DNA from 3 places in the Streptomyces sp. NPDC049687 genome. Region 1 is predicted to be linked to each of the others. Evidence: riboswitches for the same ligand, from Rfam matches in the RefSeq annotation. Region 1 holds a riboswitch; each other region holds the start of a gene.

Region 1 (7,296 bases):
GTGGTGTCTACCAGGTCCGGATCCCCTAGGGCGTGTCCGGCGTGGAATCGGCCTGTGCCTGGCGTCAGGGCTTCCTGACGTCGCTGGAACGGCCGACGGTCTGATCGGATGCGGGGACTCCCTGGGGAACGGGGAGTCCCCGTATTCCGGTTCACGCCTCGCTCTGTCCGCCATCGGCGTTTGCGGCCCTGCCCGACCGTACCGACGAAGGCCAACGGCCGGGTAGCGCGACACGACGCGCGGTCCCTCCAGGCGTTCGGGCTGGAGCGCGGGCTCGCCGAGCGCATCCGACGAGCGCAGGTCGCGCACCGGTCGTGGGTCCGCCGGGCGGGACCGGGGTGACGCATCTCGGCCGGCGCCTCGGCCCCGGCCGGAGCGGGACCCCGGGCCTCAGCCCACGCTCAGCTCCGTCAGCCGGCCCAGCGGCAGCGTGTGCTGGGTCGTCAGGACCTTGGCGCGCAGGTAGCGGACGTTGTGCGGGGTCGTGAAGACGCCGGTCGGAACACGGTCGTTGACGTCGATGCCCAGCCCCCGCAGCTGGTCCGCCTTGTCGGGGTTGTTGGACAGCAGGTCCAGGGTGGTGACGCCCAGGGCGCGCAGCATCTGGGCGGCGGCCGTGTAGTCGCGGGCGTCCTCGGGCAGTCCGAGGGCCGCGTTCGCCTCGTAGGTGTCCAGGCCCTGGTCCTGGAGGGCGTACGCGTCGAGCTTGTTGTAGAGGCCGATGCCGCGACCCTCCTGGCGGAGGTACAGCAGGATGCCGCCGGTTTCCGCTATCCGCTCGACCGCCTCGCGCAGCTGCGGGCCGCAGTCGCAGCGGGCGGAGCCGAAGACGTCGCCCGTGAGGCACTCGGAGTGCAGCCGGACCAGCGGGACGGTGCCGGGGGCCGGTTCGCCGAGGACGACGGCGACGTGCTCCTGTCCGTCTGCCAGGCCGTGGAAGGTGACGACCTCGGCGTCGACGGAGTAGCCGTCGTGGAAGCGCAGCGGTACCCGGACGCGGGCGCGCTGGGTGGCGGCAGGGGTGTCGGGCATGCGGGTCTCCCGGGGCGAGTGGGGCGGTGCGGACATCTGCTTCAGATTTGAAGCAGCGTGTCGAGCGAGACCCTACCCTATGCTTTAAATTTGAAGCAACTGGTTTGTGGCCCGGCTCACGAGGTCCCGGAGCAGGGCGAGGAGCGCCGCCGCCACGGCAGTTCCTCGGGTGCCGCCTCGCCGTCGTCCTGGAACCCCCGCGCCACCTGCGTGAAGATCTCCTCCAGCTGCCGCACCTGCTCGGAGGTGAGCCGGTCGAAGAGAGCGGCGCGGACCGTGTCGACATGGCCCGGAGCCAGGCGCTCCAGGACCGCCATGCCCTCCTCCGTCAGGACGGCGACGCTTCCGCGCTTGTCCCAGCGGCAGTCCTCGCGCCGCAGCAGCCCGTCCTTCTCCAGCCGCGTCACCGCGTACGTCAGCCGGCTGCGGGTGATCTTCAGCGTCGCCGCGAGATCGGTCATCCGCAGCCGTCGCTCCGGTGTCTCGGAGAGGTTCGCCAAGATGGAGTAGTACAGATGGGGCATGCCGGCCTCCTGCTGGAGTTGCCGGTCGATCGCGTCCTCCACGAGGAGGTAGCCGGCGACGTACGCGCGCCAGGCGCGCTGCTCCTCGGGAGTGAGCCAGCGGGTCGTCATGCGCCCAGTGTAGGTTGTTTCAAACTTGAACCAAGAACCCCCGTCGTCATCCCCGAGAGAGCCGCGTCGATGCCGTACCCGTACGTCCTCCTGTCCGCCGCCGTCTCCCTCGACGGCTACCTGGACGACACCACCCCCGAACGTCTGCTCCTCTCCAGCCCCGCCGACTTCGACCGCGTCGACGAGGTACGGGCCTCCGTCGACGCGATCCTCATCGGCGCCGGCACCATCCGTGCCGACAACCCCCGCCTGCTGGTGAACTCCGCCGCCCGCCGCGCCGCCCGCGTCGCGGTCGGACAGCCGCCGTACCCCCTCAAGGTCACCGTCAGCGGCTCCGGCGACCTCGACCCGGCCGCGAACTTCTGGCACACCGGCGGCGACAAGGTCGTCCTCACGACGGAGAAGGGCGCCGAGCGGGCCCGCGCCATCGGCATCGCCGCGGACGTCGTCCCCCTCGGCCCCGAGCTGGACTGGCGTCGGCTCCTCGAACACCTCCACGACGGGTACGGCGTCCGCCGGCTGATGGTCGAGGGCGGCGGCACGATCCACACCCAGCTGCTCCAGCAGGGCCTCGCCGACGAACTCCAGCTCGTCCTCGCCCCCCTCCTCGTCGGCGACCCGGACGCGCCCCGGCTCTTCGGCCCCGGCGCCTACCAGGGCGGACGGCTGCGCCTGACCGAGACCCGGCGGATCGAGGACGTGGTCCTCATGCGCTACGAGCCCACCGCACCCGGCACCGGCCCGCTCCCCGCCGCCGCCGACCGCCGCTGGCTGGCCCTGGCCTGCGAGCTCGCCGCCCTGTGCCCGCCCTCGCGGACCGCCTTCAGTGTCGGCGCGGTGATTGTGGCCGCCGACGGGACGGAACTGGCGCGCGGCCACTCCCGCGAGGCCGGCGACCCGGTCGTCCACGCCGAGGAGGCCGCCCTCGCGAAACTCGACCCCGCCGACCCCCGCCTGGCCGGCGCCACCGTCTACAGCAGCCTGGAGCCCTGCGCCCGCCGCTCCTCCCGTCCCCGCCCCTGCGCCCGCCTCATCCTCGACGCAGGCGTGCGCCGGGTGGTCACCGCCTGGCAGGAGCCGGACACCTTCGTGACGGCCGCCGACGGCAACGGTCTCCTGACCGCCGAGGGTGCCGGCGTGGTGGTCCTCCCGGAGTACGCGGAGCAGGCGCAGGAGCCGAACCGGCACCTGCTCGGATAACCGATGTGCTTTCCGTCCCGCTGATGGCGTACAGTGGTGTTCACCGACGCGGGGTGGAGCAGCTCGGTAGCTCGCTGGGCTCATAACCCAGAGGTCGCAGGTTCAAATCCTGTCCCCGCTACTGAAGGCCGAGAGGCGGAATCCATAAGGGTTCCGCCCCTCGGTTTTTTCTTGTCCGGTGACTGTGCCTCTGCTGTGGACTCGTCCAACTCGCCCGTTTTTCACCGCTCTTGGCGGCGAAAGTCCAGGCCAAAAATGTTGTTGATCAAGCAGAAGAGCTTGGAAAGCCGCCCCCGGGTCTATTAACGTTCGATAACGCAGCGCGGTCGTCCCAGCCGTCACAAGAGTCGGCTCCGTGCGCACGCGCCGAATCCCGCAAGGGAACCGGGGAACCACCACCTTGGGGTGAATCACGCGGAAGCCGCCGTGAACTCGCAGAGTCACGAACGGTTTACGCGCGTAGGAGACCTTCCCGCTCCGAACCCGTCAGCTAACCCGGTAGGCGACGGAAGGAAAGGAGTGCGCCCGCGTGGCGTCCAACCGGCCTGCCCCAGAAGCCCCGTTCGTACCGAGCCGGCACTCCTCCGAGACCTTCGGCTACGGCAGCTACCGCACCGACGAGGGCCCCTGGGAGGAATGGAACCCCACCGAGGAGTCCATTCGTCCGGTCCGGGGCAAGCACCGGGTCGCCAAGCAGCGCGGCGGCGGGTTCGCCCGCAGCTCCACGGTCCTCGGCGTCGGCGTGATCGCCGCCGTCAGCGCGGGCGGCATGGCCAGCGCCAACACCGGCAAGGCCCCGGTCTCCCTCTCCATGCCCGACCTGCCGGGCGTGGGTTCCCTCATCTCCGACGACGACCCCGCCCAGGACACCGCGCCGGCCCTCGTCAGTCTCGGCACCGAGGCCGACTCCGGTGACCAGAGCACGGCCGACGCCGGTGAGGCGCTGCGCAGCCGGATCATGGCGCAGGCCGAGTCGCAGCAGACCCAGGTCGCCTCCAAGGCCCAGGCCCTCGCCGAGGCCGCCGCGGCCAAGGCGGAGGCCGCCGCCGTGGCCAAGGCCGAGGAGGAGGCGGAGGCCAAGGCCGCCGCCGCGAAGGAGAAGGCCGCGCAGGCCGCCAAGGAGAAGGCCGAGGCCGCGCGCCTGGCCGAGCTGGCCAAGCAGTACACGCTGCCGACCTCCTCGTACACCATCACCTCGACCTTCGGTCAGGCCGGCTCCCTCTGGTCCTCCGGCTACCACACCGGCCTGGACTTCGCCGCACCCACCGGCACCCTCATCAAGGCCGTCCACAGCGGCACCATCACCGAGGCGGGCTGGGCCGGCTCCTACGGCTACCGCACCATCCTCACCCTGGACGACGGCACCGAGCTGTGGTTCTGCCACCAGTCGTCGATCAGCGTCAGCGTCGGCCAGAAGGTCGCCACCGGTGATGTGATCGGCCGCGTGGGCGCCACCGGCAACGTGACCGGCGCGCACCTCCACCTCGAGGTCCACCCCGGCGGCAGCGCCACCGGCATCGACCCGATGGCCTGGCTGCGCAGCAAGGGCCTCAATCCCTGAGAGACCCCGTCGGAGCGGTTCCGTTCACAGCTTCTTCGTGCAAGCTCCGGAATGGGCCGCTGCGAGGCCGTTGTTGACGTAGGACATGACTTCTCTGCGCAAGCTCGGCTCCTCCGACCTCGAGGTCTTCCCCCTGTCCCTCGGCGGCAACGTCTTCGGCTGGACCGCCGACGAGACGGCATCCTTCGCCGTCCTCGACGCCTACGCGGCCGCCGGCGGCAACTTCGTCGACACCGCCGACTCCTACTCCTCGTGGGTCGAGGGCAACAGCGGCGGCGAGTCCGAGACCCTCATCGGCAGGTGGCTGAAGAAGAGCGGCAACCGCGACGACGTCGTCATCGCCACCAAGGTCAGCCAGCACCCCGACTTCCCGGGCCTGACCGCCGCCAACATCAAGGCGGCCGCCGACGCCTCACTCCGCCGCCTCGGCACGGACCGCATCGACCTGTACTACACCCACTTCGACAAGCCCGAGGTGCCGGTCGAGGAGATCATCGGCGCCCTCGACGAACTGGTGAGGGCGGGCAAGGTGCGGCACATCGCCGCCTCCAACATCTCGCCCGAACGCCTCCAGGAGTCCCTGCAGTTCTCCGACCGCGAGGGCCTGGCCCGCTACGTCGCCCTCCAGCCGCACTACAACCTGGTCTCCCGCGACACCTACGAGGGCCCCCTCCAGGAGCTCGCCGCCCGCGCCGGGCTCGCCGCGGTCCCCTACTCCGCTCTCGCCTCCGGCTTCCTCACCGGCAAGTACCGGCCCGGTACGACGGTGCGGAGCCCGCGGTCCCCGGGCGCCGCCAAGCACCTCGAATCCGAGCGGGGCCGGCAGGTCCTCACCGCCCTGGACGAGATCGCCCGGGCCCACGACACCGAGGTCGCCACGGTCGCCCTGGCCTGGCTCGCCGCCCAGCCGACGGTGGCCGCGCCGATCGCCTCCGCGCGCACGGTCGACCAGCTGCCGGCCCTGCTGGGGGTGGCGGAGCTGGAGCTGACGGAGGAGGAGACCGGGAGGCTGACGCGGGCCTCGGCCTGAGCCACCCCCGGCTACCCCTGGTAGGGGTTGGCGACGGGATACGACCCCGCGGGATACCCGTAGCCGTAGCCGTACGCCTGCCCCGCCGGGTACGCGTACCCGGGGGCGTGCCCCTGGCCGTGCCCCTGGCCGTGCCCCTGGCCGTACCCGTAGCCCCCGTAGACCGGCCAGGGCCCGGCGGGCACCGCCACCCGTAGCGGCGGAGCCGTCATCCGGGCGGCGTGATCCAGCGCGGGCCGGGCGACGTCCTTGCGCCGCCACAGCTCGTTCAGCAACTCCCGCTCCCGTACGACGAAGTCGGCGCTCGCCCGCCCGCTGCGCCCCCGGTGCCGCAGGAACGCCAGGGAGGTCGCGTAGGCCTCGTACTCGGCCACCGCTCGCGCCGCCGGGCGGCCCAGATGCCGTTTGGCGTACTCACGGGCCAGCCGTCGGGCCCGCATCGAGCCGAGCGCGTACGGCTCGGCCGGGGTGACCCAGCCGGCGGCCGCGTAGGCGGGCAGCTCCTCGCGGACCGTGCGCAGCTCACGCTGCCTGGTCCACACCACCAGCCAGGTCAGCAGCCCGAACGCGGGCACCATGAACGCCGCGTACACCGCGAAGAACCCGAACTCGCCGAAGGTCGAGGAGCCGTTCCACAGGGCGTGCATGCCCATCGCGAGGAGCAGCCCGCACAGCGGGACCAGGACGCGCCGCACGTGCTGGTGGTCGCCGGCGCGCGCGGCGAAACCGAAGCCGAGGCCGGTCAGGACGGTGAACAGGGGGTGCGCGAACGGCGACATGATGACGCGCACGAAGAAGGTCGCGACGGTGACGGAGGCGATGCCGCTGTCCCCGGTGAGCTGGTCGGTGCCGAACGCGGTGCCGAGGTACAGGATGTTCTCGGTGAAGGCGAAGCCGGTGGCGGTGATCCCGGCGATGACCACCCCGTCGACGAGCCCGGTGAAGTCCCGTCTGCGGAAGAGGAAGACGAGGAGGATCGCGGCGGCCTTGGCGGACTCCTCGACGATGGGCGCTATGACGGTCGCCCCGAGGGTGTCCGCGCTGGACGGATCGGCGGTCGCCGTGGCTATCCACTTGGTGGCGAAACTGTTCGCGACGATCGCGATCAGCGCGGCCGCGCAGGCGCCCCAGGCGAAGGCGAAGATCAGGTTCCGCCAGGGCCCCGGCTCCACCCGGTCCAGCCACCGGAAGGCGGCTATCAGCAGGGGTACCGGCAGCACCGCCAGCCCGAGCCCGACCAGGAACCCCTCGGTGCCGGTCTGTTCCCGCACCAGCGCCAGGATCACCAGCCCGGACAGCGCGAGCAGGGTGATGGGCGCCCCGTATCGCACCCATCTCCGCTGCCACCAGTGGGCGTGGCGCAGGGAGCCGTCCTCGGTTGGGCCGCCCGGGTGCGGTGGATACGGCGGATACGGGGGACTGATGGCCACGGCATCGACCCTAACGAGGGAGGGGACTGTGGTGGAAAGGGGTTTCAGCGATCCCTGCGCTGTGTCAGTGATCCCTGTGCTGGACGCGATGCTGTACGCGACGGAAGAGCAGGTCGTTCACCACATGACCCTTCTCCAGGCCCTGGCCCTCGAAACGGGTCAGCGGCCGGAACGCGGGCCGGGGCGCGAACCCGCCGTCGGCCTGCGTGTTCTCGAAGTCGGGGTGTGCGCTGAGCACGTCCAGCATCTGCTCGGCGTACGGCTCCCAGTCGGTCGCGCAGTGCACGACGGCCCCCGGCTTCAGCCGCGTCGCCGCGAGGCTGAGGAACTCCGGCTGGATGAGGCGCCGCTTGTGGTGGCGCTTCTTGGGCCAGGGGTCGGGGAAGTAGACGCGCAGCCCGTCCAGTG
Region 2 (7,296 bases), on a different contig from region 1:
CGCCGGCAGCACCGCGGCCGCGGTCTGGCAGGGCATGCAGGACGCGTCCCTGAAGACGCACGCGCGCGTGAGCTACGAGCCGGTGACCGGCGAGCAGAGCACCGGCAACGCGCGCCCCTTCCTCAACGGCCTCCTCCAGCGCTCCTGCGACGTCGTCCTGGCCGTGGGCGAGCCGGAGGTGGCGGCGGCGGAGGAGACGGCCGGACGGTACGAGAAGGTGGACTTCGTCCTCGTGGGCGCCGCGCGCGCGGGAGCGAACGTGAGCCGGGTGGCGACGGGCGACGGCCTGCGCGCGGGCGTCGCACACGCGGTCGAGGACGCGGTGGCCGGGAGGCACTGAATGCCGCGGGCGCGGCGGTGCCCGAAGTCCTGGTGAATCGTTGGTCGAATGGCTTGGCCCCAGGCGCACCACTGCCTACCATCGATCACCGCAAGACTTTGTGCACCGTCGCACAATCTCCGACCGGGAGGTTCCCTTGCACCGCCGCCGCACCGCGCTCCTGCTGTCCGCCGCGATCATGGCGGCCGCCCCTCTCCTCACCGCCTGCGGGAACGACGCGCATCCCGGTGCCGCGGCCGTCGTCGGCGGCCAACGGATCACCGTCGCGCAGTTGGAGAACCGCGTGAACGAGGTGCGCACGGCCCAGCGCGCGGCGGTCCCGGACGACGCCCAGTACGCGCAGGTCGTCTCCCAGACCGGCACCCTCACCCGCGACACCCTGCACGGCATGGTCCTGGACCGGGTGCTGGACCGCGCCGCCGAGGACGCGGGCATCAGCGTCAGCCGCGGTGAGGTCCAGCAGGCGCGGGCCGGCCTGGAGCAGCAGTGGGGCGGCGCGAAGGGCCTGGAGACCTCGTGGCTCCAGCAGTACGGCATCCCGCCGCAGCGCGTCGACGAGAACCTCCGCCTCCAGCTGGAGGCCCAGAAACTCGCCACGAGCCTCGGCACCACCACCAGCGAGCCCGCCTTCTGGAGCGCCCTGTCCAAGACGTCCAAGGAACTCGGCGTCGACCTCAACCCGCGCTACGGCGACTGGGACGCCCAGAAGGTCAGCCGCGTCGACGCGAAGACGCCGTGGGTACGGGATGTCACGTCGGCGGGGACGCAACAGACGACGTGACGATACGACCGTATGACCGGTCGCCCCTGCCTGTGGACAACTGAGCGGAGCGGTCGGCGGGTGTGGGTTACGTTCGGGGGTGTGAACGATGTGACCGCACCCACCGGCTCCGCGACGGGCCGAGTCGTCCTGCTCACCACCAGCCACCGGGTCGCCCCCGGCCTGCTCTCCTGGCCCGCCTGGCAGGCCCTGCGCACGGCGGACCGCGTCCTGTGCGCGGACGGCACCCACCCGCAGCTGCCGTACCTGCGGGAGGCGGGCATAGGGGTCGAGGAGACGGCGGTGTCCGCCGAGGACCTGGTCACGGCCTGCGCGGGCGGCCACACGGTGGTGATCGTGGCGACCGGCGAGGGCGAACCGGCCCTGACGGACGGCCTGGCCCGCCTGGCCGGCTCGGGCCGCGTCTCGATGCCCGAGCTGGAACTCCTTCCCGCCTCCTACGACCTCCCGGGCGCCCGCCTCCTCGACCTGATCCAGGTCATGGACCGCATCCGGCGGGAGTGTCCCTGGTCCTCCCAGCAGACCCACAAGGGCCTCGCCAAGTACGGCATCGAAGAGGCATACGAACTCGTCGAGGCCATCGAGGACGGCGACCGCGACGAACTCCGCGAGGAACTGGGCGACGTCCTCCTCCAGGTCGTCTTCCACGCCCGCATAGCCGAGGAGGACCCCGACTCCCCCTTCTCGATCGACGACGTGGCGGCCACGATCGTCACCAAACTCATCCACCGCCACCCCCACGTCTTCGGCGACGCCACGGCCACGACCCCGGAAGAGGTCAAGGCCCACTGGCTCCGCACCAAGGCGGTCGAGAAACGCCGCGAGTCGGTGACGGACGGCGTACCTCTCCACCAGCCGGGCCTGGCGCTGGCGTCGAAGCTGGCGTCGAGAGTGAGATCGGCGGGCCTGGAGGTGCCGCTGCCGGCGGCGGAGGGGATCGGCTACGAGCTCCTCGCACTGGCCACCCGGGCCGAGGCGGAGGGCACCGACCCGGAGGCGGCCCTGCGCGCCGCGGCCCGGGCCTACCGGGACACGATTCGGGGGGTGGAGGGGGTGGCGGGTTAGCACGGTGGGGGCTCATGGGCTGCTGGTCGTGAGCGCGATCCTCCTCACCCGGGCCGAACACTGGCTCGCCGAGGCCGCGGAAGCCGGCTGGGAGCCCGCGGCCGGCCGGCTCAGCGCCCTTGGCGAAGTCCTCCCCGAAAACCCGGCTACCGTCGAGGAGTGACCAGCAACCCCACCCCACCCGGCACTGCCCCCGACCTCTTCACCTGGGAGTTCGCGACCAACCCCTACCCCGCCTACGCCTGGCTCCGCGAGCATGCCCCGGTGCGCAGGACGCGGCTGCCCAGTGGGGTGGAGGCGTGGCTGGTCACCCGCTACACCGACGCGAAACAGGCCCTCGCCGACCAGCGGCTCTCCAAGAACCCCGCGCATCACGACGAGCCCGCCCACGCCAAGGGCAAGACCGGCATCCCCGGCGAGCGCAAGGCCGAGTTGATGACGCATCTGCTCAACATCGATCCGCCGGACCACACCAGGCTCCGTCGGCTTGTCAGCAAGGCGTTCACGCCGCGCAGGGTCGCCGAGTTCGCGCCCCGGGTGCAGGAGTTGACGGACCACCTCATCGACCGGTTCGCGGGCGAGGGCGAGGCGGACCTCATCCACGACTTCGCCTTCCCCCTCCCCATCTACGCCATCTGCGACCTCCTCGGTGTCCCCCGCGAGGACCAGGACGAATTCCGGGACTGGGCGGGCATGATGATCCGGCACGGGGGAGGGCCGAGGGGCGGGGTCGCGCGGTCCGTGAAGAAGATGCGCGGTTATCTGCTGGAGCTCATCCATCGCAAGCGCGCGGAACTCCCTCAACACCCCGCCCCCGGTGAGGACCTCATCTCCGGTCTCATCCGCGCCTCGGACCACGGCGAGCACCTCACCGAGAACGAAGCCGCCGCCATGGCCTTCATCCTTCTGTTCGCCGGCTTCGAGACGACCGTCAATCTGATCGGCAACGGCACCTATGCCCTCCTCACCCACCCCGGTCAGCGCAATCGGCTCCAGCAGGCCCTGGCAGCGGGCGACCGCGGCCTCCTGGAGACCGGCGTGGAGGAACTCCTCCGCTATGACGGCCCCGTCGAACTCGCCACCTGGCGCTTCGCGACCCGGCCGCTCACCATCGGCGGGCAGCACATCGCCCAGGGCGACCCCGTCCTCGTCGTCCTCGCCGCCGCCGACCGCGACCCCGCACGTTTCGCCGACCCCGACACCCTCGACCTCTCCCGCCGCGACAACCAGCACCTCGGCTACGGCCACGGCATCCACTACTGTCTCGGCGCCCCCCTCGCCCGTCTGGAGGGCCAGACCGCCCTCGCCACCCTCCTCACCCGCCTCCCCGACCTCCGACTCGCCGCCGATCCGGCGGAGTTGAGGTGGCGCGGCGGGCTCATCATGCGCGGACTGCGCACACTGCCCGTGGAGTTCGCTCCAGCCCGTAGCTGATCGATCGCCGACCGATACCTGACGGTATGTCAGTCGAACTGTGACCATCCGGCGGAGTAAAGGTGACCGATCCTCAAGCCTGTGATCTTCACGTGATCTGCGCGGCATTAACTTGTGACAAGTGATCGTCTGCCGATACGTTCACTCGTCAGCGCGGCGAACCCGTGTGCTCGCACCGCCCGCCGCGCCGGTTGCTGCTGTCCAGAGAAAGGCCCCCGCATGCTCTCCGGGAACGGTCGTCACCGTCGCCCCCGCCAGGCCCCGGCGCTCCTCGTCGCGGCCGGAGTGACCGGCTCGGCCATCGCCATCCCGCTGTTCGCCGCGGGCGGCGCGAGCGCTGCCGACGGCACGGTGTGGGACAAGGTGGCGCAGTGCGAGACCGGCGGCTCCTGGAGTGCCGACGAGGGTGACGGCGAGTACGGCGGCCTGAGCCTCACGCAGAAGGAATGGGAGACGTACGGCGGACTCGACTATGCCGCGAGCCCCGATCTGGCCAGCCGTAACCAGCAGATAGCCGTCGCCCAGAAGCTCCTCGAGAAGGAGGGCGTCGGCGCCTGGGGCACCTGCGGGCTGACGTCCGGACTCACCAAGGAGAACGGCGCGCTGGACGTCGACACCGGAGTGGCGGACGGCGAGTCCGACTCGTCCGTGTCATCCGGATTGTCCGACCTTTCCAAGGGGGCGTCCTCCGACTCCGGCAGCTCGAGCGGATCCGGTGCCTCCGACGGCTCGGACGCCGGCACCTCCGACTCGCCAGGGAATGCGCCGAGTTCATCCCCCGAGTCCACTTCGTCCCCTTCCTCCTCGGCTGCGAACGAGTCCGGCAAATCGGACTCCTCCACCGGCGACCAGGGGAGTGCGGGGCCGAAGGACGTCTCGCCCACGGTAATCCCAGAAGTGGATGACTCGGACAATTCCGCCCAGGGTGAGGGTTCTTGGAGCCTCGTCGACACCGGCTCCCTCGGCTCGGGCCGTCATCGCGGCGCCACCGCCGACGAGACCCTGGCGGCGGACACCTCCACCACCTCCTCCGGCCGTCACGCGGTGAGCACCTACACGGTGCAGGAGGGCGACACGCTCGCCTCCATCGCCGACTCCCTTGACCTCGACGGCGGATGGCGCGCGCTCTACGCCGAGAACAGGGACCTCATCGGCGCCGATCCGAGCGCCATCGTCCCCGGTCAGACCCTCGACACAGGCATCCAATAGGGCGGGAACACGCCGAAAACGGCCAGGAGTTCACGCCCCATTTCGCGCCGAATGTCCGGTTTGGCGAAAGTGTGGGATGAGTCTCAGAAGCCCTGATCGTCTTTGAAATTCGGCGGATCGCGTGTCTACGGTCAGGACCGCTCGGCAATCCGAGCCCCGGCCGTCGCAACGCCGAATCCTGCCAGCGGCAGCCCGGGAACAGTCGTCGCGTCAAGCGCCGTAGGCAGGAGCGGGGGACCCAAGGTAAGTGCCGGGCCCGGTGGTTGACCGCCGGAACCGGCTCGGGGTGAAGCCGCGCACCGTGAGGTGTGCGGCCGGGCAACTCAACCGGCCCGAACCCGACAGCTCACCTCGCAGGCGTCGGTGAGGGGATCCACCATGCTGTTTTCCGGCAAGGGCAAGCACCGTCGTCCGTCCAAGGCCACCCGGGCCGCCGCGCTCGCCGGTGTCACCGGTGTCGCCATCGCCGCCCCGCTGATGGCGGCCGGCAACGCCTCCGCCGCCACCGCCTCCGAGTGGGACGCGGTCGCCCAGTGCGAGTCCGGCGGCAACTGGTCCATCAACACCGGCAACGGCTACTACGGCGGCCTCCAGTTCTCCGCCTCCACCTGGGCCGCGTACGGCGGCACCCAGTACGCCGCCCAGGCCAACCAGGCCAGCAAGTCGCAGCAGATCGCCGTCGCCGAGAAGGTCCTCGCCTCCCAGGGCAAGGGCGCCTGGCCGGTCTGCGGCAAGGGTCTGTCCAGCGCCTCCTACGACGGCGGCAGCGCCTCGTCGGGCTCCGGCGGCTCCTCCTCGTCGAGCAGCGGCACCACCACGCGTTCGACCGAGCAGCAGGGCGCCTCCCGCTCCGCCGAGCGCCCGGCCGCCCCCAAGAGCCAGAAGACGGTCACCACTCCGACCGGCAAGAAGGTCAAGAAGGGTGACGGCGAGTACAAGGTCGTCAAGGGCGACACCCTCAGCTCCATCGCCGAGAAGCACGACGTCAAGGGCGGCTGGCAGAAGCTGTTCCAGCTGAACAAGGACATCGTCGAGGTCGCCGACCTCATCTACCCGGGCCAGCAACTGCACCTGAAGTGACACCCTGCTCCCAGCGAGGCCACAGCACCCCCACAGGTCGGCCCCGCACACTGAAGACCTCGTGAGGGACACCCCCCCCGTCCCCACGAGCTCCCCGCCCCGGTGCGTGTTCCCCCGTACGCACCGGGGCGGGGTTTTCTTTGCCCTCTGTTCGCCGGCTCTCCCTGGACGGTCTTTGTTCCGGCCAGAAACAATGTGTACCGTCTGTCTGTCCACGGGACGGTCGGTCGGCTGCCGACGCCCCGAAGACGGTTAGGCTCTAGTCGCAAGGCCCACGTGGCCCCGCACAACCAGCGTCACATCCCAAGAAGGAGATGCTCGTGCCGTCCATCGACGTCGTCGTAGCCCGGGAAATCCTGGACTCCCGAGGCAACCCCACGGTCGAGGTCGAGGTCGGCCTCGACGACGGCAGCACGGGTCGTGCCGCCGTCCCGTCCGGCGCCTCCACGGGCGCCTTCGAGGCCATCGAGCTCCGCGACGGTGACCCCAACCGCTACCAGGGCAAGGGTGTCGAGAAGGCCGTCCTCGCCGTCATCGAGCAGATCGGCCCGGAGCTGGTCGGCTACGACGCCACCGAGCAGCGCCTGATCGACCAGGCCATGTTCGACCTGGACGCCACCGACAACAAGGGCTCCCTCGGCGCCAACGCCATCCTCGGCGTCTCCCTCGCCGTCGCCCACGCCGCCTCCGAGGCCAGCGACCTCCCGCTCTTCCGCTACCTGGGCGGCCCCAACGCGCACCTGCTGCCGGTGCCGATGATGAACATCCTGAACGGCGGCTCGCACGCCGACTCCAACGTGGACATCCAGGAGTTCATGATCGCCCCGATCGGCGCGGAGTCCTTCTCCGAGGCGCTGCGCTGGGGCACCGAGGTCTACCACACCCTCAAGAAGGTGCTGAAGGGCCGCGGCCTGTCCACCGGCCTCGGCGACGAGGGCGGCTTCGCCCCGAACCTCGGCTCCAACCGTGAGGCCCTCGACCTCATCCTCGAGGCCGTCAAGGAAGCCGGCTACGCGCCCGGCGAGCAGATCGCCCTGGCGCTCGACGTCGCCGCCTCCGAGTTCTACAAGGACGGCAAGTACCTCTTCGAGGGCAAGGAGCGCTCCGCCGCCGAGATGACGGAGTACTACGAGGAGCTCGTGGCGGCCTATCCGCTCGTCTCCATCGAGGACCCGCTGTTCGAGGACGACTGGGCCGGCTGGAAGGTCATCACCGACAAGCTCGGCGACAAGGTCCAGCTCGTCGGCGACGACCTGTTCGTCACCAACCCCGAGCGCCTCGCCCGCGGCATCGAGGAGGGCACCGCCAACGCCCTGCTCGTCAAGGTCAACCAGATCGGCTCGCTGACCGAGACCCTGGACGCCGTCGAGCTCGCCCAGCGCAACGG
Region 3 (7,296 bases), on a different contig from region 1:
CGCACCAGGGCGTCGTAGATCGACGCGTCGCCGTGCGGGTGCAGCTTGCCCATGACCTCGCCGACCACGCGTGCGCACTTCACATAGCCGCGGTCGGGGCGCAGCCCCATCTCGTTCATCTGGTAGACGATGCGGCGGTGCACCGGCTTGAGGCCGTCGCGGGCGTCCGGCAGGGCTCGGGAGTAGATGACCGAGTACGCGTACTCGAGGAAGGAGCCCTGCATCTCGTCGACGACGTCGATGTCGAGGATCCGCTCCTCGTACGAGTCGTCGGGCGGCGGGGTCTTCGTGCTGCGGCGGGCCATCGCTGCCGGCTCCTTGCTGAAGCGTGTTGACGGGATCTGACGCGGTCCATTGTGGACCGTGGCACTGACAAGGCGGGCTCAGGACCCGGTACCGCCCACCGGACCCGGCGCGGGCCGGCGGTCGGTGAGGGCTGCCCGGCCCGGTGACAGGGGACGGCCCTCTCATGATTGCCCGCAGGGTACGCCATCCCCGCCGGGCGCTCCCTGTCACGGTTTCTCGCTCTCGGCGTACGACCTCCGGGAACTTCGCCGACCGACCGCACGCTTGCATACAGTGACAGGACCGGCAGGAAACGCGCGGTTTCCACGACCGCGTCCGCGATCGGAAGGACGTACATGCCCATGGGTCACACGGCCACAGCCCAGGCAGGCTCCGGGGGCCTGACAGCGACCGAGCACCGCCTGGCCAACGGCCTGCGCGTGGTGCTCTCCGAGGACCACCTGACCCCGGTCGCGGCGGTGTGCCTCTGGTACGACGTCGGCTCGCGCCACGAAGTCAAGGGCCGTACCGGCCTGGCTCACCTTTTCGAGCACCTCATGTTCCAGGGCTCCGCCCAGGTCAAGGGCAACGGCCACTTCGAGCTGGTCCAGGGCGCCGGCGGCTCCCTCAACGGCACCACCAGCTTCGAGCGCACCAACTACTTCGAGACCATGCCCGCCCACCAGCTGGAGCTCGCCCTCTGGCTGGAGGCCGACCGCATGGGCTCCCTGCTGGCCGCCCTGGACGACGAGTCCATGGAGAACCAGCGCGACGTCGTGAAGAACGAGCGCCGCCAGCGCTACGACAACGTGCCGTACGGCACCGCGTTCGAGAAGCTGACCTCCCTCGCCTACCCGGACGGTCACCCCTACCACCACACGCCGATCGGCTCGATGGCCGACCTGGACGCGGCGACCCTGGAGGACGCGCGCGCGTTCTTCCGGACGTACTACGCGCCCAACAACGCGGTCCTCTCGGTCGTCGGCGACATCGACCCGGAGCAGACGCTCGCCTGGATCGAGAAGTACTTCGGCTCCATCCCGGGCCACGACGGCAAGCCCGAGCCGCGCGACGGCTCGCTGCCGGACATCATCGGCGAGCAGCTGCGCGAGGTCGTCGAGGAGGAGGTCCCGGCCCGCGCGCTGATGGCCGCCTACCGTCTGCCGCAGGACGGCACGCGCGCGTGCGACGCCGTCGACCTGGCGCTCACCGTCCTGGGCGGCGGCGAGTCCTCCCGCCTCTACAACCGGCTGGTGCGCCGCGACCGTACGGCCGTCGCGGCCGGCTTCGGCCTGCTGCGGCTCGCCGGGGCGCCCTCCCTCGGCTGGCTTGACGTCAAGACCTCCGGCGACGTCGAGGTGCCCGTGATCGAGGCCGCCATCGACGAGGAGCTCGCCCGGTTCGCCGAGGAGGGCCCGACCGCCGAGGAAATGGAGCGGGCCCAGGCCCAGTTGGAGCGCGAGTGGCTCGACCGGCTCGGCACCGTCGCCGGCCGCGCGGACGAACTGTGCCGGTTCGCCGTCCTGTTCGGCGACCCGCAGCTCGCCCTCACCGCCGTCCAGCGCGTGCTGGACGTCACGCCCGAGGAGGTGCGGGAGGTCGCCAAGGCCCGCCTGCGCCCCGACAACCGCGCGGTGCTCGTCTACGAGCCCACCGCCCCCGAAGCCCCCGCCGACCAGGACGAGAACGAGGAGGCGGCCCAGTGACCGAGCTCGCCACGATGGACTTCCACCCCCAGCCCCGGGCGGGCGAGGCCAAGCCGTGGGCGTTCCCGGCGCCCGAGCGCGGCACGCTGGACAACGGCCTGACCGTCCTGCACTGCCACCGCCCCGGCCAGCAGGTCGTCGCCGTCGAGGTCCTCCTGGACGCGCCCCTGGACGCCGAACCGGCCGGCCTGGACGGCGTCGCCACGATCATGGCGCGTGCCTTCTCCGAGGGCACCGACAAGCACTCCGCCGAGGAGTTCGCCGCCGAGCTGGAGCGCTGCGGCGCCACCCTCGACGCGCACGCCGACCACCCCGGCGTCCGCCTCAGCCTGGAGGTGCCCGCCTCCCGCCTGCCCAAGGCGCTCGGACTGGTCGCCGACGCCCTGCGCGCGCCGGCGTTCGCCGAGAGCGAGGTCGAGCGCCTGGTCCGCAACCGCCTGGACGAGATCCCGCACGAGCTGGCCAACCCCTCCCGCCGTGCCGCCAAGGAGCTCTCCAAGGAGCTGTTCCCGGCGGCCGCGCGCATGTCGCGCCCGCGCCAGGGCACCGCCGAGACGGTCGAGAAGATCGACTCCGCGGCCGTACAGGCCTTCTACGAGAAGCACGTCCGGCCCGCCACGGCCACCGTCGTGGTCGTCGGCGACCTCACCGGCGTCGACCTGGCCGCGCTCCTCGGCGACACCCTGGGCGCCTGGACGGGCACCCCGGGCCAGCCGCGGCCCGTGCCGCCGGTGACCGCCGACGACACCGGCCGTGTCGTCATCGTGGACCGCCCCGGCGCCGTCCAGACGCAGCTGCTCATCGGCCGTATCGGCGCCGATCGGCACGCGCGCGTGTGGGCCGCCCAGGTGCTCGGCACGTACTGCCTCGGCGGCACCCTCACCTCCCGCCTGGACCGCGTCCTGCGCGAGGAGAAGGGCTACACCTACGGGGTGCGCGCGTTCGGGCAGGTCCTCAGGTCCGCCCCGGACGGCTCCGGTGCCGCGATGCTCGCCATCAGCGGTTCCGTCGACACCCCGAACACCGGCCCCGCCCTGGACGACCTGTGGAAGGTGCTGCGCACCCTCGCCGCGGGGGGCCTGACCGACGCCGAGCGCGATGTCGCGGTGCAGAATCTGGTCGGGGTGGCGCCGCTGAAGTACGAGACCGCGGCGGCCGTCGCCAGCACGCTGGCCGACCAGGTGGAGCAGTACCTGCCCGACGACTACCAGGCGACGCTGTACCAGCAGCTCGCCGCGACAGGCACCGTCGAGGCCACCGCGGCGGCCGTGAGCGCCTTCCCGGTGGACCGTCTGGTGACCGTCCTCGTCGGTGACGCCGCACAGATCAAGGAGGCGGTCGAGGCGCTCGGCATCGGCGAGGTCAAGGTCGTACCCGCGGAGTAGACGTCGAGCAGTCGCGCCCAACGGCACGCACGCGTGGGGGCCCTGGTGGACGGAACCGTCACCAGGGCCTCCAGATGTCCGAATTGGGGCGGAGGTTGCCTGTCTGCCCTGTGGGATGCGCTACAAAAACCGCGATCCGTTTGAGGATTGAAGGCCGCCCCGCATAGCTTCATGCGGGCTGTTCGTCAGGCAGTGCGCCGCACCCGCGGCACCGGACAGTCATCGCCGAGTCCCCGTACGGCGCGAGCCAGGGGAGCCGGGGACCCATGTGAAGTCCCTGGGGTGAATCGGACGCCCGCGCATGCCGCGAGGGGGCCCGTAGGAGACCTTCCTGCTCCGAACCCGTCAGCTAACCCGGTAGGCGAGAGGGAAGGAAAGGACCGCCCAACTTCATGGCGTTCACCTACGCCACCGGGAAGCACCGTCGCGCGAGCCGTATGCAGCGCACCACCACCCGCGCGGTGGGTGTCGCGGCGCTCACCACCACCGGTGTCATGGCCACCGTCGCCTCCGCCCCGGCCTTCGCCGCCGAGCCGACTCCCGAGCAGACCGGGCTGATCCCGGTCGTCACCGCCGGCGAGGCCGTCGCCGAGCAGATCGACGACCAGGTCGCCGTGCAGAAGAAGGCCGCCTTCGAGGAGGCCGCTCGCGAGGCGGCCGCCAAGAAGGCCGTGGAGGAGCGCGAGGCACGCGTGCGTGCCGCCCGGGAGGCGGAGCGCAAGCGGCTGAACGCCTTCGTGCTGCCGATCACCGGCTCGTACGTCTCCACCGGCTACCAGGCCAGCAGTTCCCTGTGGTCCTCCGGCAGCCACACCGGCATCGACTTCCACGCCGCCAGCGGCACCACCGTGCACGCGGTCGGCCTGGGCACCGTCGTGGAGGCCGGCTGGGGCGGGTCGTACGGCAACCAGATCGTCATCAAGATGAACGACGGCACGTACACCCAGTACGGCCACCTGTCGTCCATCGGCGTCTCGGTGGGCCAGAAGGTCACCCCCGGCCAGCAGATCGGCCTGTCCGGCGCGACCGGCAACGTCACCGGCGCGCATCTGCACTTCGAGGCGCGCACCACCGCGGAGTACGGCTCGGACATCGACCCGGTCGCCTACCTCCGCAAGCACGGCGTGAACGTCTGACGACACACGGCGACAGATCGTCCAGCCCCGGCCCACTCGGCCGGGGCTTTCGCCGTTTCGGACGCCCCGCTGGCCAAAAAATATCCCCGGATTCCGGTCCGCCGTCGGAAATTCCGGCTCATTGCAATAGAGTCACGGACTACACGTCAATCGTCGACGTTTCACGGGGATTAAGGCGGAGGTCGGTCATGCGTATTCCGGCGCACTCGGTGTGCACGGCCATCCGGGACGACATCGTCGCGGGTGTCTACGAGCGCGGCAGCCGCCTCACCGAGGAACTCCTCGCCCGCCGCTACGGCGTTTCCCGTGTCCCCGTCCGGGAGGCGCTGCGCACTCTGGAGGCCGAGGGCTTCGTCGTCACCCGGCGCCACGCGGGCGCCTGCGTCGCGGAACCGACCGAGCAGGAGGCCGCCGACCTGCTGGAGATGCGCATGCTCCTGGAGCCGCTCGGCGCCGCCCGGGCCGCGCAGCGGCGCACCGAGGCCCATCTCAAGGTGCTGCGCGGCCTCGTCCGGCTGGGCCAGGAGCGGGCCAGGAGGGGCAGCAGTGAGGATCTGCGCTCCCTGGGCGGCTGGTTCCACGAGACGCTCGCCCAGGCCTCCGGAAGCCACGCCCTGACGTCGATGCTCACCCAGCTGCGCCACAAGATCGCCTGGATGTACACGGTGGAGGCGCCGGCCAACCCCGTGGAGTCCTGGGCCGAGCACGGCGCGATCGTGGACGCGGTGGCGCGCGGCGACCAGGAGCGCGCCCGGACGGTCACGGCGCTGCACACCGAGCGTGCGACGGCCGCTCACCGGTTGCGTTTCTCCGGCGGCGCGGAGCGCGTCGACCGCGTGAGGACTTCGCAACCTCCCGTAAACATGACGGGTCTGCGGCATTAACACGGGGGCCGTATACAAAGAAGGGATATTCGGCGGAGAGATATTTCCGCTGCCCTTACGCTCGCGCGCCGCGAATTTCCGGTGGTGCGCTCTTCGTGTGCCCGGAGGCGGATTTCCGGTTATGCCGCCGGTAATTCCCGTGGAGCCGCTGCGAAAGTCCGTGCGAAAAATGGCGAAGCCGCGCCGCCCGGGAGGGCGACGCGGCTTCGCGTGTGACTCAGACGGTCTCGGGGAGTTCCTCGAGACCCTCGGCGACCAGCTTCGCCAGCCGGTCGAGGGCGACGTCCGCGCCCTCGGCGTCGGAGGCGAGGACGATCTCCTCGCCGCCCTGGGCGCCGAGGCCGAGGACGGCCAGCATGGAGGCCGCGTTGACGGGATTGCCGTCTGCCTTGGCGATCGTCACCGGGACGCCTGCGGCCGTGGCGGCTCGGACGAAGATGGAGGCGGGGCGGGCGTGGAGGCCCTCGGCCCAGCCGACGTTGACGCGGCGCTCAGCCATGTGTTGCTGCCCTTCGGTTCTCATGTTGTCTAGACCAGTGTTCCACACGTGAAGCGTGGGAGGAACGGGTCATACGTCCCGTCCCTCGTGCGGTCGCCTGATCGCGGCCTCGATCCGGCTTCCGTCCTCCACAGACTGCCTCGCGCCGTTGTCGTACGCGAGCCGTACTCTGGGCCCCATGCAGAGCGCCTCGGACCGGCACGAGTACCCCGCCCACTGGGAGGCCGACGTGGTGCTGCGCGACGGCGGCACCGCGCGCATCCGCCCCATCACCGTTGATGACGCCGAGCGCCTGGTCAGCTTCTACGAGCAGGTCTCGGACGAGTCGAAGTACTACCGCTTCTTCGCGCCCTACCCGCGACTGTCCGCCAAGGACGTCCACCGCTTCACGCACCACGACTTTGTGGACCGGGTGGGACTCGCGGCCACGGTCGGCGGCGAGTTCATCGCAACCGTACGCTATGACCGCATTGGCGCCGACGGCATGGCCGCCTCCGCGCCCGCCGACGAGGCCGAGGTCGCCTTCCTCGTCCAGGACGCCCACCAGGGGCGCGGCGTCGCCTCCGCGCTCCTCGAACACATCGCGGCCGTCGCACGCGAGCGCGGCATCCGCCGTTTCGCCGCCGAGGTGCTCCCCGCCAACACCAAGATGATCAAGGTCTTCACGGACGCCGGCTACACCCAGCAGCGCAGCTTCGAGGACGGCGTCGTCCGCCTGGAGTTCGACCTCGAACCCACCGAACGCTCCCTGGCCGTGCAGCGCGCGCGGGAACAGCGCGCCGAGTCCCACTCCGTACGGCGACTGCTGGCGCCCGGCTCCGTCGCCGTCGTCGGCACCGGCCGCGCCCCCGGCGGCGTCGGCCGCAGCGTCCTCGGCAACCTCCGGGAAGCCGGCTTCACCGGACCTCTCCACGCCGTGAACCGGGCGTTCCCCGAGGACCTGAAGGAGATCGACGGGATCCCCGCCCACCGCTCCGTGCGCGACATCGCCGAGCCCGTCGACCTCGCGATCGTCGCCGTCCCCGCCGAGCACGTGCCCGAGGTCGTCACCGAGTGCGGCGAACACGGCGTCCAGGGACTCGTCGTCCTCTCCGCCGGATACGCCGAGAGCGGCCCCGACGGCCGCGAGCGCCAGCGCGCACTCGTGCGGCACGCGCGTGCGTACGGCATGCGCATCATCGGCCCCAACGCCTTCGGCGTCATCAACACCTCACCGCAGGTGCGGCTCAACGCCTCGCTGGCCCCGGAGATGCCACGCCCCGGCCGCATCGGTCTGTTCGCCCAGTCCGGCGCCATCGGCATCGCGCTGCTCTCCCGTCTGCACCGGCGCGGCGGCGGCGTCACCGGCGTCACCGGCGTGTCCACCTTCGTCTCCTCCGGCAACCGCGCGGACGTCTCCGG

The links. A riboswitch is a leader RNA that binds a small molecule or an ion and turns the genes downstream of it on or off. The one in region 1 is predicted to bind cyclic di-AMP.
Region 2: it holds a riboswitch for cyclic di-AMP, as region 1 does, so the genes downstream of both, ACIBVL_RS22135 (transglycosylase family protein) here and ACIBVL_RS14295 (M23 family metallopeptidase) in region 1, are expected to answer to the same signal.
Region 3: it holds a riboswitch for cyclic di-AMP, as region 1 does, so the genes downstream of both, ACIBVL_RS29530 (M23 family metallopeptidase) here and ACIBVL_RS14295 (M23 family metallopeptidase) in region 1, are expected to answer to the same signal.

What each region holds. Positions count from the first base shown of each region.
Region 1 covers NZ_JBITLN010000003.1:925,630-932,925, forward strand. Annotated here, with positions in the region: gene ACIBVL_RS14270 (hypothetical protein) at 1-29, shown strand, start outside; gene ribA (GTP cyclohydrolase II) at 391-1,032, opposite strand; gene ACIBVL_RS14280 (MarR family winged helix-turn-helix transcriptional regulator) at 1,149-1,667, opposite strand; gene ACIBVL_RS14285 (dihydrofolate reductase family protein) at 1,737-2,867, shown strand; tRNA gene ACIBVL_RS14290 (tRNA-Met) at 2,915-2,988, shown strand; cyclic di-AMP (ydaO/yuaA leader) riboswitch at 3,222-3,389, shown strand; gene ACIBVL_RS14295 (M23 family metallopeptidase) at 3,397-4,428, shown strand; gene ACIBVL_RS14300 (aldo/keto reductase) at 4,514-5,458, shown strand; gene ACIBVL_RS14305 (PrsW family intramembrane metalloprotease) at 5,470-6,888, opposite strand; gene trmB (tRNA (guanosine(46)-N7)-methyltransferase TrmB) at 6,953-7,296, opposite strand, start outside.
Region 2 covers NZ_JBITLN010000007.1:94,920-102,215, reverse strand. Annotated here, with positions in the region: gene ACIBVL_RS22165 (hypothetical protein) at 1-340, shown strand, start outside; gene ACIBVL_RS22160 (SurA N-terminal domain-containing protein) at 477-1,121, shown strand; gene ACIBVL_RS22155 (nucleoside triphosphate pyrophosphohydrolase) at 1,203-2,186, shown strand; gene ACIBVL_RS22150 (hypothetical protein) at 2,215-2,349, shown strand; gene ACIBVL_RS22145 (cytochrome P450) at 2,346-3,620, shown strand; gene ACIBVL_RS22140 (transglycosylase family protein) at 3,840-4,829, shown strand; cyclic di-AMP (ydaO/yuaA leader) riboswitch at 5,035-5,204, shown strand; gene ACIBVL_RS22135 (transglycosylase family protein) at 5,208-5,909, shown strand; gene eno (phosphopyruvate hydratase) at 6,224-7,296, shown strand, end outside.
Region 3 covers NZ_JBITLN010000010.1:234,265-241,560, reverse strand. Annotated here, with positions in the region: gene ACIBVL_RS29545 (DNA topoisomerase (ATP-hydrolyzing) subunit A) at 1-305, opposite strand, end outside; gene ACIBVL_RS29540 (M16 family metallopeptidase) at 648-1,991, shown strand; gene ACIBVL_RS29535 (M16 family metallopeptidase) at 1,988-3,376, shown strand; cyclic di-AMP (ydaO/yuaA leader) riboswitch at 3,590-3,755, shown strand; gene ACIBVL_RS29530 (M23 family metallopeptidase) at 3,769-4,512, shown strand; gene ACIBVL_RS29525 (GntR family transcriptional regulator) at 4,701-5,396, shown strand; gene ACIBVL_RS29520 (HPr family phosphocarrier protein) at 5,614-5,895, opposite strand; gene ACIBVL_RS29515 (GNAT family N-acetyltransferase) at 6,074-7,296, shown strand, end outside.